2 linked regions of the Defluviitalea raffinosedens genome follow. The protein of the gene in region 2 interacts with the protein of the main gene of each other region in a pairwise test. Links are inferred from orthologs where the notes say so. Each region holds a gene or a part of one and is shown on either strand. Other genes may lie near its edges. The genes, in order: JOD07_RS10770 and sfsA.

Region 1 (7,414 bases), on a different replicon or contig from region 2:
CCAGTCGTATGGATCTGGCGCCTGGTCCCTTTCCAATAACAATATCTATTGTAAAATCTTCCATGGCTGGATATAATATTTCTTCTACATGGCGGTTTAAACGATGAACTTCATCTATAAACAGAAGATCTCCCTCATTTAAATTATTAAGTATTGCTGCCATATCCCCAGGTTTTTCAATGGCTGGTCCTGATGTGATCTTAATATTAACCTGCATTTCATTGGCAATAATATTGGCTAATGTAGTTTTCCCCAATCCCGGAGGGCCATAGAGCAGTACATGGTCCAATGCTTCCTTTCTGTTTTTAGCTGCCTGAATAAACACTTTTAAATTTTCTTTTACTTTTTTTTGCCCAATATAATCCTCTAATGTTCTAGGACGTATATTGGCTTCTATTTCTAAATCTTCGTTTCTTAATTCAGCAGTTATGATACGATCTTTCATCAACTTCACCCATTTCATCTAAATTAATGCCAACTTTTTAAGGGCATCTTTAATCATTTCTTCAACAGACATATCTTCTTTGAAAACCTCCTTAACTGCTTTTGCAGCATCCACCCTGCTATATCCCAAAGCCGTCAGAGCAAAGATAGCTTCTTCAGCAGTACCGTTTTGCTGTACTTCTAAAACAGTTTCTCCTCCTAATCCTACAGCTTCCAGTGTATTTATTTTATCTTTTAACTCCAGAATCATTCTCTGTGCAGTCTTTTTTCCGATGCCCGGGGCACTACTTAAGGTTTTTATATCCTCTGTTATTACGGCCATGCATAAATCAGCAGGTGATAAGGTCGAAAGTATCCCCAGTGCTCCTTTTGGACCTATACCACTTACCGAGATAAGCCTTTCAAACATGTTAAGTTCATCTTGGGACATAAATCCGTATAAAGCCAATTCATCTTCTTTAACCTGAAGATGGGTAAAGATCTTAACTTCTTTTCCGACAGAAGGAAGTTTACTCACAGTAGATGAAGATATGTAGATTTTATATCCTATCCCATTCACATCTACGATGATCCACTCCTCCGTCATATAATCTAAAATTCCCTTAATAAATGAAATCAAAACTTTCATCCTTTCTGGACAATCCTTTTACAATGATCCAATCATAATCTCATTGCAAGAAGAACATTCGTTCTTTATTCATTCATTATACTGTAAGCATAAAAAAATAACAAGATTCAACAGAATATAGTGAAATGCTTCCCTGAATTAGGAAATCCAGAAGAATTTCCTATGCAATAAAAAAACCGCTGATGTAAATTATCTAAATCAGCGGTCTTAAAATTACATAGTTACTGACGGATTTGTCCGTTTCCATAGATGATATATTTTATTGTAGTCAATTCCTTTAAGCCCATAGGTCCTCTTGCATGAAGTTTTTGCGTACTGATTCCAATCTCAGCTCCAAAACCAAATTCAAAGCCATCTGTAAAACGGGTTGATGCATTCACATACACAGCAGCAGCATCGATTTCTTCCAAGAAACGTTGAGCATTCGTATAATCTTCCGTAATAATGGCTTCGGAATGTTTTGTGCCATACTTATTGATATGTCCAATAGCTTCATCAATGGAATCAACTACTTTGACAGAAATAATGTAATCCAGGTATTCCATTCCCCAATCCTCTTCTGTTGCTCTGTTAACATCAGGAAGGATTTCCAGGACCTTTTCATCCCCTCTGATTTCCACATTATATTTTTTAAGCTCATCATACACTTTAGGCAAGAAGATTTCTGCCACGTCTTTATGAACCAGTAAGCTTTCTGCTGCATTGCAGACACCCGGCCTTTGAACTTTTGCATTTACAGTAATAGAAACTGCTTCATCCAACTTAGCTTTATGGTCAACATATATATGACAGTTGCCTATCCCAGTTTCAATTACTGGGACTGTACTATTTTGGACTACCGTTTGAATAAGCCCGGCACCGCCTCTGGGAATTAAAACATCTAAATACTCATTTAATCGCATCATTTCTTTAGCTGTTTCCCTGCTGGTATCCTCAACCAATTGAACAGATTCTTTAGGAAGCCCTGCTTCATCCAAAGCATTCTTCAAGATTTTAACAATTTGAATATTAGAATGTATGGCTTCTTTCCCGCCTCTTAAAATCACTGCATTCCCTGTTTTAAGACATAAACCAAAAGCATCTGCGGTTACATTCGGTCTGGCCTCATAAATAATTCCTATTACACCCATAGGTACTCTTTTTTGTCCAATTACTAACCCGTTAGGGCGTTTTTTCATGGATAATACTTCTCCTACCGGATCTTCCAGCATAGCAATTTGTCTTAAACCTTCTGCCATAGATTCAATTCTTTTTTCATTCAATGTAAGTCTGTCAATTAATGATCCTTTTATGCCATTTTCTTTAGCGAACTGTAAATCAATTTCATTAGCTTTTATAATTTCATCTTTATATTGTAATAAAAAATCAGCAGCTTTAATGAGTCCCTTATTTTTCTCTTCTGAAGACTTTTTTGCAAGTATTATAGATGCTTCCTTTGCCAATGCGCCTTTCTGTTGCAACTCTTCCATTCCATCACCTCATTATTTGTAATGTTTCGATTATTTTATCACGAGGATATATTTTATGCAACTTTATTTTATCCATCCTTTGTCTGTAACAATGGTATCTAAAGGGACATCATAAGGATCTGAAGGAATTTTGTCAATGAGTTGAAAATCATATCCTAAACCTATAATCTTTAATGCTCCTTTAACAGAAGAAAGATAACGATCATAATAACCTCCCCCATAACCGATTCTGTTCTTATCTCTGCCAAATACTGCTCCCGGAACTAAAATCAAAGTCTCTTGATTACTCTCTATTGGTTGTATACAGTCCTCTCTGGGTTCAAGAACATTAAAATGGCCTGCTTCTAATTCATCCAAAGATTTTATTTTAGAAAAAATCATTTCTTTCTTTTTAGGATTGACTTTAGGAACTGCAATGATTTTTCTGTCCAATAATCCTCTAAGAATAACTTTTTTAGTATCCACTTCATTTCCCATACTTACATATGTAAAAATCATTTTACATTGATGATACAAGGATGAATGAATAAGTTTTTCATAAATGAATTGACTTTTATAATATATTTCCTCTTCCGGCATTTGAGCTCTCATATCAAGAAATATCTTTCTAAGTCTTTGCTTTTCAGTCATATTTAACAGCTCCTGTTGATTACAAATAAAATTTTATCTGTATTGAGCTAACAGAAAATCATTTAACCATGACAATCCGCTCATAATCATCATAGAAATAATAAATGATATAAAATATATAATTTTCTTATTCATCGATACTAATAAATTCCTTATTATGATGAAAATCATCTGAACATAAACATATATAAGTGTACCTACAGTAATCCCTGATATACTCCACCATACAACAATTGATTGCATCGAAAATATCCCTGCAAAAGGGATCAAAGCACAAATCATAATGATTAAATCCTTATAATTCTCAACAATACTTAAATTATTCCCTTTCATAACCTGATAGTTTTTAAGCAAAAGAATGAAAACAGGCCAAAAAACTCCAAATAAAAATCCAGTAATCAATCGCGCTATATTATTAGATGCCCTGAGTCCTATATAAGACGTTGCTCCATCAATCATCATAGGAATCCAGCTAAGTAAAATAAACAGCAGTATTTTTAAGGAAGGAGGCTTATTTCCTTTCCATCGCTTTCTAGAAAACAGATATAAAAAGCCCAGGAATACTCCCATGTATATTCCTGTACACCTCGCACAAAGAGGCAATTGGTGATTCCCAATAAAAAAAGAACGTTCAGGAATTTGATGGCATACTGAACGACCTATAAAATAAATCCATTGCATCATTTTATTTTCACCCAAGGGATTTTACTGATAATACTGAAAATTATTGAAGCCAAAAGCAAAGATCATACAGCAAGTACAGATGAAAATAAGATATATAATACTATAAGTAAGCAACGCATATCCAAAGGTTTTTCGATCCTCATCTTCTTTGGTCATAAAAATGATCGCTGCAATAATACCGATTAAAGAACCTATTCCTGGCAATGCAGAAATCAAAACAGAAAGCGTAACCTTTATCCAATTGTTAAGGGGCTGTGTATTCTTTTCAGGTATCTTCTGATTTGAACCAAATTTATTTTCTGTCACAGAAGGAGATTCTTCAAAATGTTTCGTCTTAATAGTTGGTTCTTCTTCAGGTGTAGTTTTAATAATGGGTTCATCTGATATAATCTTAATAATTGGCTCTTCTTCGTCTTTCTCTGATTTTACCTCAACATTTCGATTTTCTATATGATCTTCTATATGGTTTTCTATATTAATGGTGTCATTTACCTCTGTTCCACAGTAAGGACATTCTTTTTGACCGTCTTCAATAATTTTTCCGCATTCTCTGCAATAACTCACTGTAATCTCTCCTATCCAGTTTTCTATTTAGATTTTAAATCCCTTATGGTTCCGTCTTCATTTTGAATTTTCACATTTCCCATAGTTAACCTAAAATTTCTTTTTACCAGTTCGATATATTCTCTTCGCAGTTGCTCCTGCTCTATTTTTTCTTCTTGGGTAAGCCCAACGGATTTCTGCTTTTTATACAACTCATTGATTCTGTTTATTTTTTTCTCTTCCATTTTGTCCTCCGTAAATATCTAGTATTTTTTATTATTATAATATATTTTCCACGAAATATCAAAGATTGTAAAAATGTAAAAGTAAATTTGCATGTTGTCAAGAGTTCTGGCAAATACTATTTTCATTAGGAAAATTATTTTGCATTTTGCAATGGAAGGAGGAAGAATATGAAAAAAAGATTTAATATAGTATTGCTTTTTTTATTGGCTTTAATTCTACTTGTCGGATGTCAAAAAAAGCACGAGAATTCCAGTTCGGATTCATCAGAAAGTAATTCTCCTCCATCTGCATTAGAAGATTTACAAAAATTATCTGAAGAACTCATCACCACAGTCAGTAAAAAAGATTGGGCAGGCGGAGCAGAGCAAATTAAATCCATCCATTCAAAGTGGAACACCTTCTTTGCCGATGCACAGAAAAAAGGTATGACTGCTGAGAAAGCAGATGAATTCAATAAAGATCTTAATACACTAACTACCCTAATTATTTCAAAAGCAATGGATGATAGTAAAAGCAAAGCTGCTTTAGAATATAAAAAAGCAGCCTTGGAATTAGAACGAGCTATGTCTAAAGGCGCTGAAGATTCACAAGGACAATCTGGCGGTGGATCCAGTGGTAGCTCCGCTGGTGGCTCCGGAGGCGAATCCAGTAACTCTGGAGGAGGAGCTGGCAGTTCCGGGGGTGAATCTGGTCAATCCGGACAAAACGGAAATTCCGGTGTATCCGAAAAAGAACTGAAATTACCCGAGGAAATTCTTCCAGATTCATATCCTTTAATGACTGCAACTCCTGAAGAATTAGAAATTGTCCATGCAGCTGTAAAACTTACAAAGCACATACCTTATATGACTGAATTATTTGAGGCAAAATTACCATCCGAAGTCTTAATACTGAAATATCATATCAGAAATATCAAAATATCTTCAAAGCAAGGAAACTGGGATGAAATCAAAAAAGATTTGAAAGAAATTGATGAAATATGGCCAAAACTTCAACCAAAAGTAATGGAAAAAAAAGACACTTTAGCTATTCAATTTAATCAAAGTATAGTGGAATTAAAAAGTGTTGTGGATCAAAAAAGTTCTACTTTAACAACTATTAAATGTGATATAGCATTGGAAAACATAAAAAAAATATCCGATTTATTAGAAAATGAACGCTGATATCAGCGTTCATTTTTACTCTTGTGTACGTTTTTCAAACAGTGTTCCCACTATTTCTCCTTCTAATATTCTATGTATATTGGTTAAATTTTCACCATTTGCGATTACCATATTTACACCATTATTGTTTGCAATTTTGGCTGCGGAAATTTTTGTAATCATACCGCCAGTCCCTAAACTACTTCCTACTCCTCCAGCAAGGTTTTCTATTTCATCTGTAATTTCTGGAACTGTATCGATTAGCACTGCATCAGGACAATCACGTGGATCCTGTGTATATAACCCCTCTATATCAGACAGAAGAATAAGCAAATCTGCTTCAATTAATACGGCAACCATGGCCGATAAAGTATCATTATCACCAAAAATGCTTTCTTGCAGTTCTTCAGTAGCAACTGTATCGTTTTCATTAACAATGGGAATAACTCCCATTTTAAGTAATGTATTAAAAGTATTTTGTGCATTGATTTTTTTAATAGAATCTTCTAAAACATCTTTAGTTAATAGGATTTGTGCAATTACTTGATTATATTCGCTGAAAAATTTTTCGTAAATTTGCATGAGTATTGCTTGCCCTACAGCCGCAGCAGCTTGTTTCATTTCAACTTCTTTTGGACGTTCTTTACATCCCAGCCTTTCAGCACCAACGCCAATAGCTCCAGAAGAAACTAAGACTACCTCTTTACCTGAATTTCTTAAATCAGATAAAACTCTGGCTAGCTGCTCCATTCTAGCATAATGAAGCGATCCATTTGGATGAGTTAATGAAGAAGTTCCAATTTTAATAACAATTCTTTTGCTATTTTTAAGTTCGTTTCTTGTATCCATCTGTCTAAATCCCCTTATCTTAATTAATGTAGTATATAAGTCTTTTACTTTTTATTTTTAAAGTAATTAGAATCCAAGTAATAGATCATATCTTTTCTTTCAACAATTATTTTAATTCTTTGCTTTAAAGATTCATTGTTCATAACCAAATCTATTAATTCTCTTGTTGGATTGATACAATAGGGATTACCCACGCTTTCCAGCATAGATAAGTCGCCTGCAGTATCTCCATAGGCATAACTGCTTTCTAAATCAATGTTATATTTCTTAGCTAATTCATCTACCGCTTTTTTCTTGCTTCTGCTGTCCCACATAGGGATCACTTCACCGGTATATTTTTGATTATTGCAAATATAAATACTTCCTCTATAATCATCCATATCATATCTGGCTGACATTTCTTTTACCAGCTCAATAGGACTGCCTGATATCGTAATAACTTTATGGTTTTGCTGTTTATGCCATGAGATTCTGTCCCTTGTAAAAGTATAAACTCTTCCACCCTTTTGTTCAACCACTTGTTTTGCTATAAATTGAATGATTGCCGAATCGACTCCTTGTATAGCATTGATATAAATCTCTGCCATTTCTAAAAGATAGTCATCATATTCGCCTATTCTATTATCCCATTTAATAAATTTAGGTTTTACTTCTTCATGCCACCTTTTCGGCTCAACAATATCATATCGAATGAGTTTTTTAAACATCTCAGTTATAAGACCTTCTCTGTACAGCGTACCATCTATATCAAAAAAAGCAGCTATTGTTTTAATGATCCT
Region 2 (7,230 bases):
ACCAATACAACCCATTCCATGTTGATCAATGAAGCTTATACTAAAGAGAAAAAAGGATTTGTTATTTCAGATAAAGGCAATCGATTAGTAGTGTATGCTGCTACAGGGGAATATGAAAGATTTATTGGCAGTGAAGTCAATATGCTTTCAGATATAGATGACGAGGTATTAGCACTTATTCATCAGCATCATGATGAGGATTTCATCAAACTCTCAGAGGATTATTTGCTTGCTTATCATAAAGGAATTACAAACAACAGAAATTATTTTTATATCCATCATAATAATATAGAGGTTGATTTGAATCTCGTAAAAGTATTCTTATCAAATGTATCGACAGCACTGGATAATTTTCTGGCAAATAAAACTCGCATAATGAACCAGAGAAATCTTATTTTTGCACTGGGCGAAATTGTAGAAAAAAGAGACTTAAATACAAGTAAACATACAAAAAGAGTTTCGAAAATAGCTGCAGAAATTGCAAAATGGGCGAAATTGCCTGATGAAATGATCAAAAACATTGAACTGTCAACATCTCTTCATGATATTGGCAAAATTGCTGTATCTGACAGTATTTTGAATAAAAAGGACAAGCTTACTTCTGAAGAATTTGAAATTATGAAAAAACATACAGAGATTAGTTTGGAGCTTTTTAGCATATTGGATCATGAGCTGCGGACCATTGCATATAATATTTCAAGACACCATCATGAACAATGGAATGGGCAAGGATATCCAGACAGGTTAAAAGGAGAGGACATTCCTATTGAAGCCAGAATTGCATCCATTGCGGATGTTTTAGATGCCCTGACCCATAAACGCCCCTATAAAGAAGCTTGGAGCTTTGATGATACGATGGATTACCTTGAAAAGCAAAAAGGAATTCAATTTGATCCAGTTCTCATTGACTACGTTATAGAAAATAAGGACAAGATTCGTGAAATTCTATCAAAGTACAATGAAGGAGACGAATAAAAAGGTTTATAAAAGACATAAAAGCTGGAAACTGTATGAGCAGTTATCCAGCTTTTTGTGTTTTATTTATATATTTGAAAGGTATTTCTTCCACTTTTTTTAGCATGATATAATGCGATATCTGCTCTTTTAAGCAGAGTTTCTTCGTCCAGGCCATCTTCGTAAAAAGCCATTCCGATGCTTAAAGTAGCATTAAATTCACAGGAGTTAATTTTCCATTTGGGCTGAATATCGTTAATAATTCTTTTTGCTATACTGATGGCATCTTTTTTTTGATTGACCCTTAATAAAATACAGAATTCATCCCCACCCAGACGGGCCAATACATCGGATTTTCTCAGACAAGCTTTTATTTTTTGAGAAAACTGGCACAATAATTTATCTCCTATATCGTGACCTAATGTATCATTAACCTGTTTAAAGCGATCAATATCTATGTACATTACTGCAATGTTTTCATTAAGATTGCTGGCTTCATCGATACACTGAGTTAATTTTGTTTTAAAGAGCCTTCGGTTGGGCAAATTGGTCAAGGTATCATGATAGGCCAAATACCTTAGCTTTTCTTCAAACAATTTTCTTTCCATGATTTCTCTTGCAACCAAAAGAAAATGCTTTGGATTTTCATCCTCATTCAGAACCAAAGACATTTTGACTTCCAGCCACAGCCAGGAATGATCTGAATGCATATGACGAAATTCCAATGTGGCTGATTCTTTGGTTTTTAACATATCCTGGATTTGATTTTTAACTTCTTCAATTTCGCTGGGATGAATGAAATTAAAAAAGCTCTCTCCGACATAATTTTCGGGTGCATGTCCTAAAATAGCGTTATGCGAAGGAGAAGCATAGATTACTTTTCCGTTAAGATCTATAATACTGACAAGATCTGTCATATTATCGGCAATCAATCTATATTTCTTTTCGCTGTCCTTCAGGGCTTTTTCTTTTCTTTTTCTTTCAGTAATCTCTCTGACAATAGCAATAATATGGGTACAGATCCCTTCATTATTAAACAGAGGAGTAATTTTTGACTCGAAATATTTATAGTTTTCATCGCTATCAGAATCAAAAGATTCAAAGAAGCCATGATCTTCATATGTAATACAATGTTTTTGAGCAATAGCATATTTATACTGATGGATGATTGAATCAGCTAATATTTTAGGCAGCATATCATGAACAGTTCGTCCAATGGCATCTTCGGTTAAACCAGTATATTGCTTTGCTGCTTTGTTTATAAATGAATAACGAAAATCATCGTCGTCGTTTACTTTTATAAGAAAAATAAAGTCAGAGATGTTATTAAAGATGTTTAAATACCAATCTATACGATTAAAGATGTATGAATCCTTAGAGAGCATTTATTTCCCCCCTGAAAAGTTGCTCTGCTGATAGTGAACACATGAGTGTTGTGAGAAGTTGATTATATTGCAAATAACATTGTTATAATTACATTATACACCTTTAACGAAAAAAACATAAGATTTTTATAAGCTTTAATGATAATTTTTGATCAAAATTGACAGTATTATAAATACAATATAAACTTTTTTATGAAATAAGAAAATTCGTCTTGTTTTCAAGACCTGATCTTTCTTGTTTCGAAATAATTTTATTTTTCTAAGGAGGAATTGTTATGGAAACCAGTTTATTTCAATTTCAAGTGGTTACGAGGAAAAATGAAGAGTTTATAGATATTACATATTTAATCAGGCAGGCGGTAGAAAAATCCAGAATTCAAAATGGTATTGCCGTTGTATATTGTCCTCATACAACATCTGGTATTACCATTAATGAAAATGCTGACCCTGATGTTGTAAGGGACATTATAGCAACATTGGATAAAGTTTTTCCTGTACATGGGGATTACAGGCATATAGAAGGGAATTCCCATGCCCACTTAAAATCTTCGTACATGGGTGCAGAAAAGACCATCATAATACATGAAGGGAAATTGGTGCTGGGGACCTGGCAGAGCGTGTATTTTTGCGAGTTTGACGGCCCCAGAAACAGAAAAGTATATATTAAGCTGATATCAGGTTGAATTTGAACATGTAAGTGCTTTTATATTTTTACAGGGATGCTTTCAACGATTTTTACTTCATCAGGAGCTATACTGCATCTGTAGGCGAGAATCTTAACTCCTGCTCCTTGAGCTTCCTTTATTTTTTGTGCAAAGGCCGGATCCATAGCAACATTTGGACTAAAACCTTTTGCATACTCTATTTGAACGACAAAAAGTATTGCTCCACGATACCCGTTATTAACTGCGTGAATCATTTCATCAATGTGCTTACGTCCCCGTTCTGTAGGGGCATCCGGAAAGAAACTCCATTGATCTTTTTCTAATGTGACACCTTTAACTTCAACAAAGCAAATGCCATCTTCCCCCATAAGCTGAAGATCAAAACGGCTGTTTGAATAGGATACTTCTTTTTTGATAACAGGGTATCCTTTTAACTCTTCAATGATACCGCTTAAAACGGCTTCGTGGGCAAGAGCATTAGGAAGCTGAGAGTCAATTGAAATCCAGCTGTTTTCCTTTTGAACCATTCTAAGCTCATAGTTGGTTTTTCTTGTGGAAGAAGGATGATAGGAAAGCATCACTTTTACTCCCGGATATAGCAATTCTTTCAGTCTTCCGGTATTTGGAACATGACAAATCACTTCTTTTCCTGATACATTCACATGAGCAATAAATCGATTGGGGCGTTTTATGAAAGTACCGTAGCAGATTTCATAATTGAGTTTCATAGTATTAACCTTTCTAAAGAATCATGATTGTTGATATTTTTATAGTTATTATTATAACTTTTAAACGATTAAGTCAACAGTTAAAAATTTATAATTCTTATGAAAAGTAATAAAGTTTATTCCATAATGTTATATGTTATAGAAATAATTTTATATTGACAAATATTATTTAAAAACGTATCATGATTCATAGTAATTTTAGGTATATGATACTATAAGAGGAGTAATAAAATGATTTACTTAGATCATGCCGCTACTACACCTGTTTGTGAAGAAGTTTTACAGGTTTTTTATAATGTTTCAAAATCTTATATAGGTAATCCGAATTCATCTCATAAATTAGGAAGAGAAGCCGGAGCATATCTGGATTCATGTACTAAAAATATTGCTGATCTGCTTGGGGTTAAAGAAAATGAAATCATCTATACCTCAGGAGCTACGGAAGCCAACAATTTAGCCATTAAAGGCATTGCAAACGGATATAAAAGATATGGCAGGCATATTATTTCAACTTATCTGGAACATTCGTCCGTTACAGGACCTCTGACAGCATTACAAAATTTAGGTTATGAAATAGATTATGTCGATATTTTGGAGAATGGTTTAGTAGACTTAGACCATTTGAAGGAATTATTAAGAGAAGATACTATACTGGTTTCAATAGGTTATGTGGACAGTGAATTGGGAATTGAGCAGAATATTGAGCAAATAGGAGATATCCTGTTAAATTATCCTCACTGTTTCTTCCATGTGGATGCTACACAGGCTATAGGGAAGATTCCTGTTTCATTAGAGAAAGTTGATCTGGCTACATTTACTCCCCATAAATTCTATGGTATTAACGGATGTGGAGTATTGGTCAAAAAAGAAAATATCATTATCGAACCTCTTATTCATGGAGGAATAAGCACTACCCCATTCAGAAGCGGTACGCCGACCCTTGCCTTAGTGGCAGCACTGGAAAAAGCATTGATTTTGGCAACCGATGATCTGGAAAGCAAATATAATTATGTAAAACAGCTTAATGCCACATTGCGAGAACATTTGAAGCAATATCCAAATGTTAGGATCAATAGTACCGATCATGCAGTTCCCTATATTTTAAATATCAGTATCAAGGGAGCTGATACAATGGCATTTCAAAGGGAATTAGAAAATTATGATATTTATGTTTCTACTAAATCTGCTTGTTGCGCTCCCAATACGCCTTCGAGAGCAGTCTATGCCATTACAAAGGACAGAAAATTGGCTCTTAGTACCTTAAGAGTGAGTCTGAGCCATCATACTACAGAAAAAGATATAGAAACTTTTCTGAAATGCTTCGACCAGTGTTATAAAAAGTTAGTAAAGTAAGGATGGGAATATGGAAAAGTACAAAGAAATCGAGCGAAGTATCATAAAAAAATATAGGAAGCAAATTTGGTCCAGATTTATTACAGCAATTAACGATTATGAGCTTGTTCAGGAAGGAGATAAGATTGCGGTCTGCATCTCCGGAGGCAAGGATTCCATGCTTCTTGCCAAGTGTATGCAGGAATTGCAAAGACATGGAAAGGTTAAATTTGAGCTGGAGTTTTTAGTAATGGATCCGGGTTATAATCCCATAAACAGGCAAAGAATCATTGATAATGCGGAGTATCTTAATATCCCTATAAAAATATTCAATACGGATATATATGATATTGTTGCAGATATTGCGGATTCTCCCTGCTATTTATGCGCAAGAATGAGAAGGGGATATCTGTATAAAAATGCTCAGGACTTAGGATGCAATAAAATCGCTCTGGGACATCATTTTGACGATGTAATCGAAACGATTTTAATGAGTATCCTTTATAGCGGCCAGATAAAAACCATGATGCCTAAATTGCATAGTACAAATTTTAAAGGAATGGAATTGATCAGACCATTGTATTTGGTTAAAGAAGAGGACATTATTGCCTGGAAAAGGCATCATGATCTGCAGTTTATCCAATGTGCCTGCAGACTGACAGAAAATTGCATGCTTGGGGACAGTGGCGGAGGTTCCAAGCGTCAGGAAATGAAAGCATTAATAAAGAAATTCAGACAAACCAATCCAAACATTGAAATGAATATTTTCAGAAGTGTTCATAATGTGAATTTGAATACCGTTATTGGCTATACGAAAGGTAATGTTAAGTATAATTTTTTGGATGATTATGATAATAAGATGGAATAACTTTAAAAGCAAAAGACTCGGGGAACCGGGTCTTTTTTTCATAAAAAGCGAGATCTGAAAAACTTTGCTCCTAAAATATATTGTGATATAATATATTATTTATAAATAAAATATTTAAAAATGTTTTACTTATTAGAAAATTGATAGATGAGATATAGATATATAAAATGAGTTCCTTATAAATTTTGTTGTTAAATTTATGTAAAAAGGAGGATTATATGCATTATAAAGAATATGAAAGAGTTTCTCAGGCCGCCCTAAAAAAGATTGATGCTGATTTGGTCTTAAAAAATGGAAACATCATAAATGTGTTTACAGAAGAAATTTATAAGGCAGATTTGGCGATTCATAACGGTTATATTGTTGGGGGGGGAAATTATCGAGGAAAAACTGAAATGGACCTGGAAGGGAAATATGTGTGTCCTGGTTTTATTGATTCCCATCTTCATTTGGAATCCACTTTGGTTTCTCCGGCAGAACTGATACATAATGCAGTTTTATGGGGCACAACGACATTTATCGTTGATCCTCATGAGTCCGTTAATGTAAGTGGCTGTGATGGAATAGAATATATTTTGGAACAGACCAATGAAGTTCCGGCCAATGTATTTGTCATGATGCCTTCCTGTGTTCCGGCAACGCCTATGGAAGATAATGGATCTATGTTTACAGCAGAGGAAATGAAAAGATACATTAACCATCCAAGAATACTGGGCTTGGGGGAAGTGATGGATTATCATTCTGTAGTGAATGCTGAACGATCCATGTTTGAAAAGCTGGACTTGTTCAGAGATAAAGTCATTGACGGCCATGCTCCGTTCTTAACCGATGAACAGCTGGCAGCTTATGTTCTTGCAGGGATCAGTACGGACCATGAATGCTGTGATTTTGATTATGCATTAAAAGAATGCAGAAATGGAATACAGGTATTAATCAGAGAAGGGTCAGCAGCCAAAAATCTTGAGGCTATTGTAAAAGGAATTATAGAGAAAAATATTGACACTTCACGATTTTCTTTTTGTACGGATGACAAACATATTGAAGAAATCAGAGAAGAAGGACATATAAGCTATAATATTAAAAAAGCCATCTCGTTGGGTCTAAGTCCCTTAAAAGCCATAAAGATGGCAACAATAAATGCTGCTAGATGCTACGGATTAAAAAAATTAGGGGCTGTCGCTCCCGGATACCAGGCAGACTTAGTAATTTTAAAAGATTTAGAAAGCATCCAAATAGATTCTGTTTATCATAAGGGAAAATTAATCGGCAGCCATACCCCAATAGTGATTCCAAAGCCT

Evidence for each region.
Region 1: the proteins of sfsA (region 2) and JOD07_RS10770 interact in binary tests that used the Escherichia coli proteins (3 or more experiments, as listed by UniProt). The link is inferred for Defluviitalea raffinosedens from one-to-one orthologs.

What each region holds. Positions count from the first base shown.
Region 1 is NZ_JAFBEP010000015.1:33,961-41,374, reverse strand. What follows is about bases 418-3,367. They hold JOD07_RS10770 (glutamate-5-semialdehyde dehydrogenase), read right to left. Parts: upstream 2,542-3,367; coding sequence 1,294-2,541; downstream 418-1,293. Other genes in these bases: JOD07_RS10760 (DUF2085 domain-containing protein), read right to left, coding at 3,205-3,367; JOD07_RS10765 (5-formyltetrahydrofolate cyclo-ligase), read right to left, coding at 2,605-3,171; ruvA (Holliday junction branch migration protein RuvA), read right to left, coding at 464-1,072; ruvB (Holliday junction branch migration DNA helicase RuvB), read right to left, coding at 418-445. Outside these bases: more of ruvB, read right to left, coding at 1-417; more of JOD07_RS10760, read right to left, coding at 3,368-3,855; JOD07_RS10755 (zinc-ribbon domain-containing protein), read right to left, coding at 3,877-4,419; JOD07_RS10750 (DUF896 domain-containing protein), read right to left, coding at 4,443-4,643; JOD07_RS10745 (hypothetical protein), read left to right, coding at 4,812-5,807; proB (glutamate 5-kinase), read right to left, coding at 5,823-6,635; JOD07_RS10735 (HAD-IB family hydrolase), read right to left, coding at 6,680-7,414. UniProt on the Escherichia coli protein: Catalyzes the NADPH-dependent reduction of L-glutamate 5-phosphate into L-glutamate 5-semialdehyde and phosphate. The product spontaneously undergoes cyclization to form 1-pyrroline-5-carboxylate.
Region 2 is NZ_JAFBEP010000009.1:80,533-87,762, reverse strand. Bases 1,888-4,653 are described here. They hold sfsA (DNA/RNA nuclease SfsA), read right to left. Parts: upstream 3,733-4,653; coding sequence 3,043-3,732; downstream 1,888-3,042. Other genes in these bases: JOD07_RS08540 (cysteine desulfurase family protein), read left to right, coding at 3,964-4,653; JOD07_RS08550 (secondary thiamine-phosphate synthase enzyme YjbQ), read left to right, coding at 2,615-3,022; JOD07_RS08555 (diguanylate cyclase domain-containing protein), read right to left, coding at 1,888-2,339. Also shown: JOD07_RS08560 (response regulator), read left to right, coding at 1-975; more of JOD07_RS08555, read right to left, coding at 1,038-1,887; more of JOD07_RS08540, read left to right, coding at 4,654-5,085; JOD07_RS08535 (tRNA 2-thiocytidine biosynthesis TtcA family protein), read left to right, coding at 5,096-5,932; ade (adenine deaminase), read left to right, coding at 6,151-7,230. UniProt on the Escherichia coli protein: Binds to DNA non-specifically. Could be a regulatory factor involved in maltose metabolism.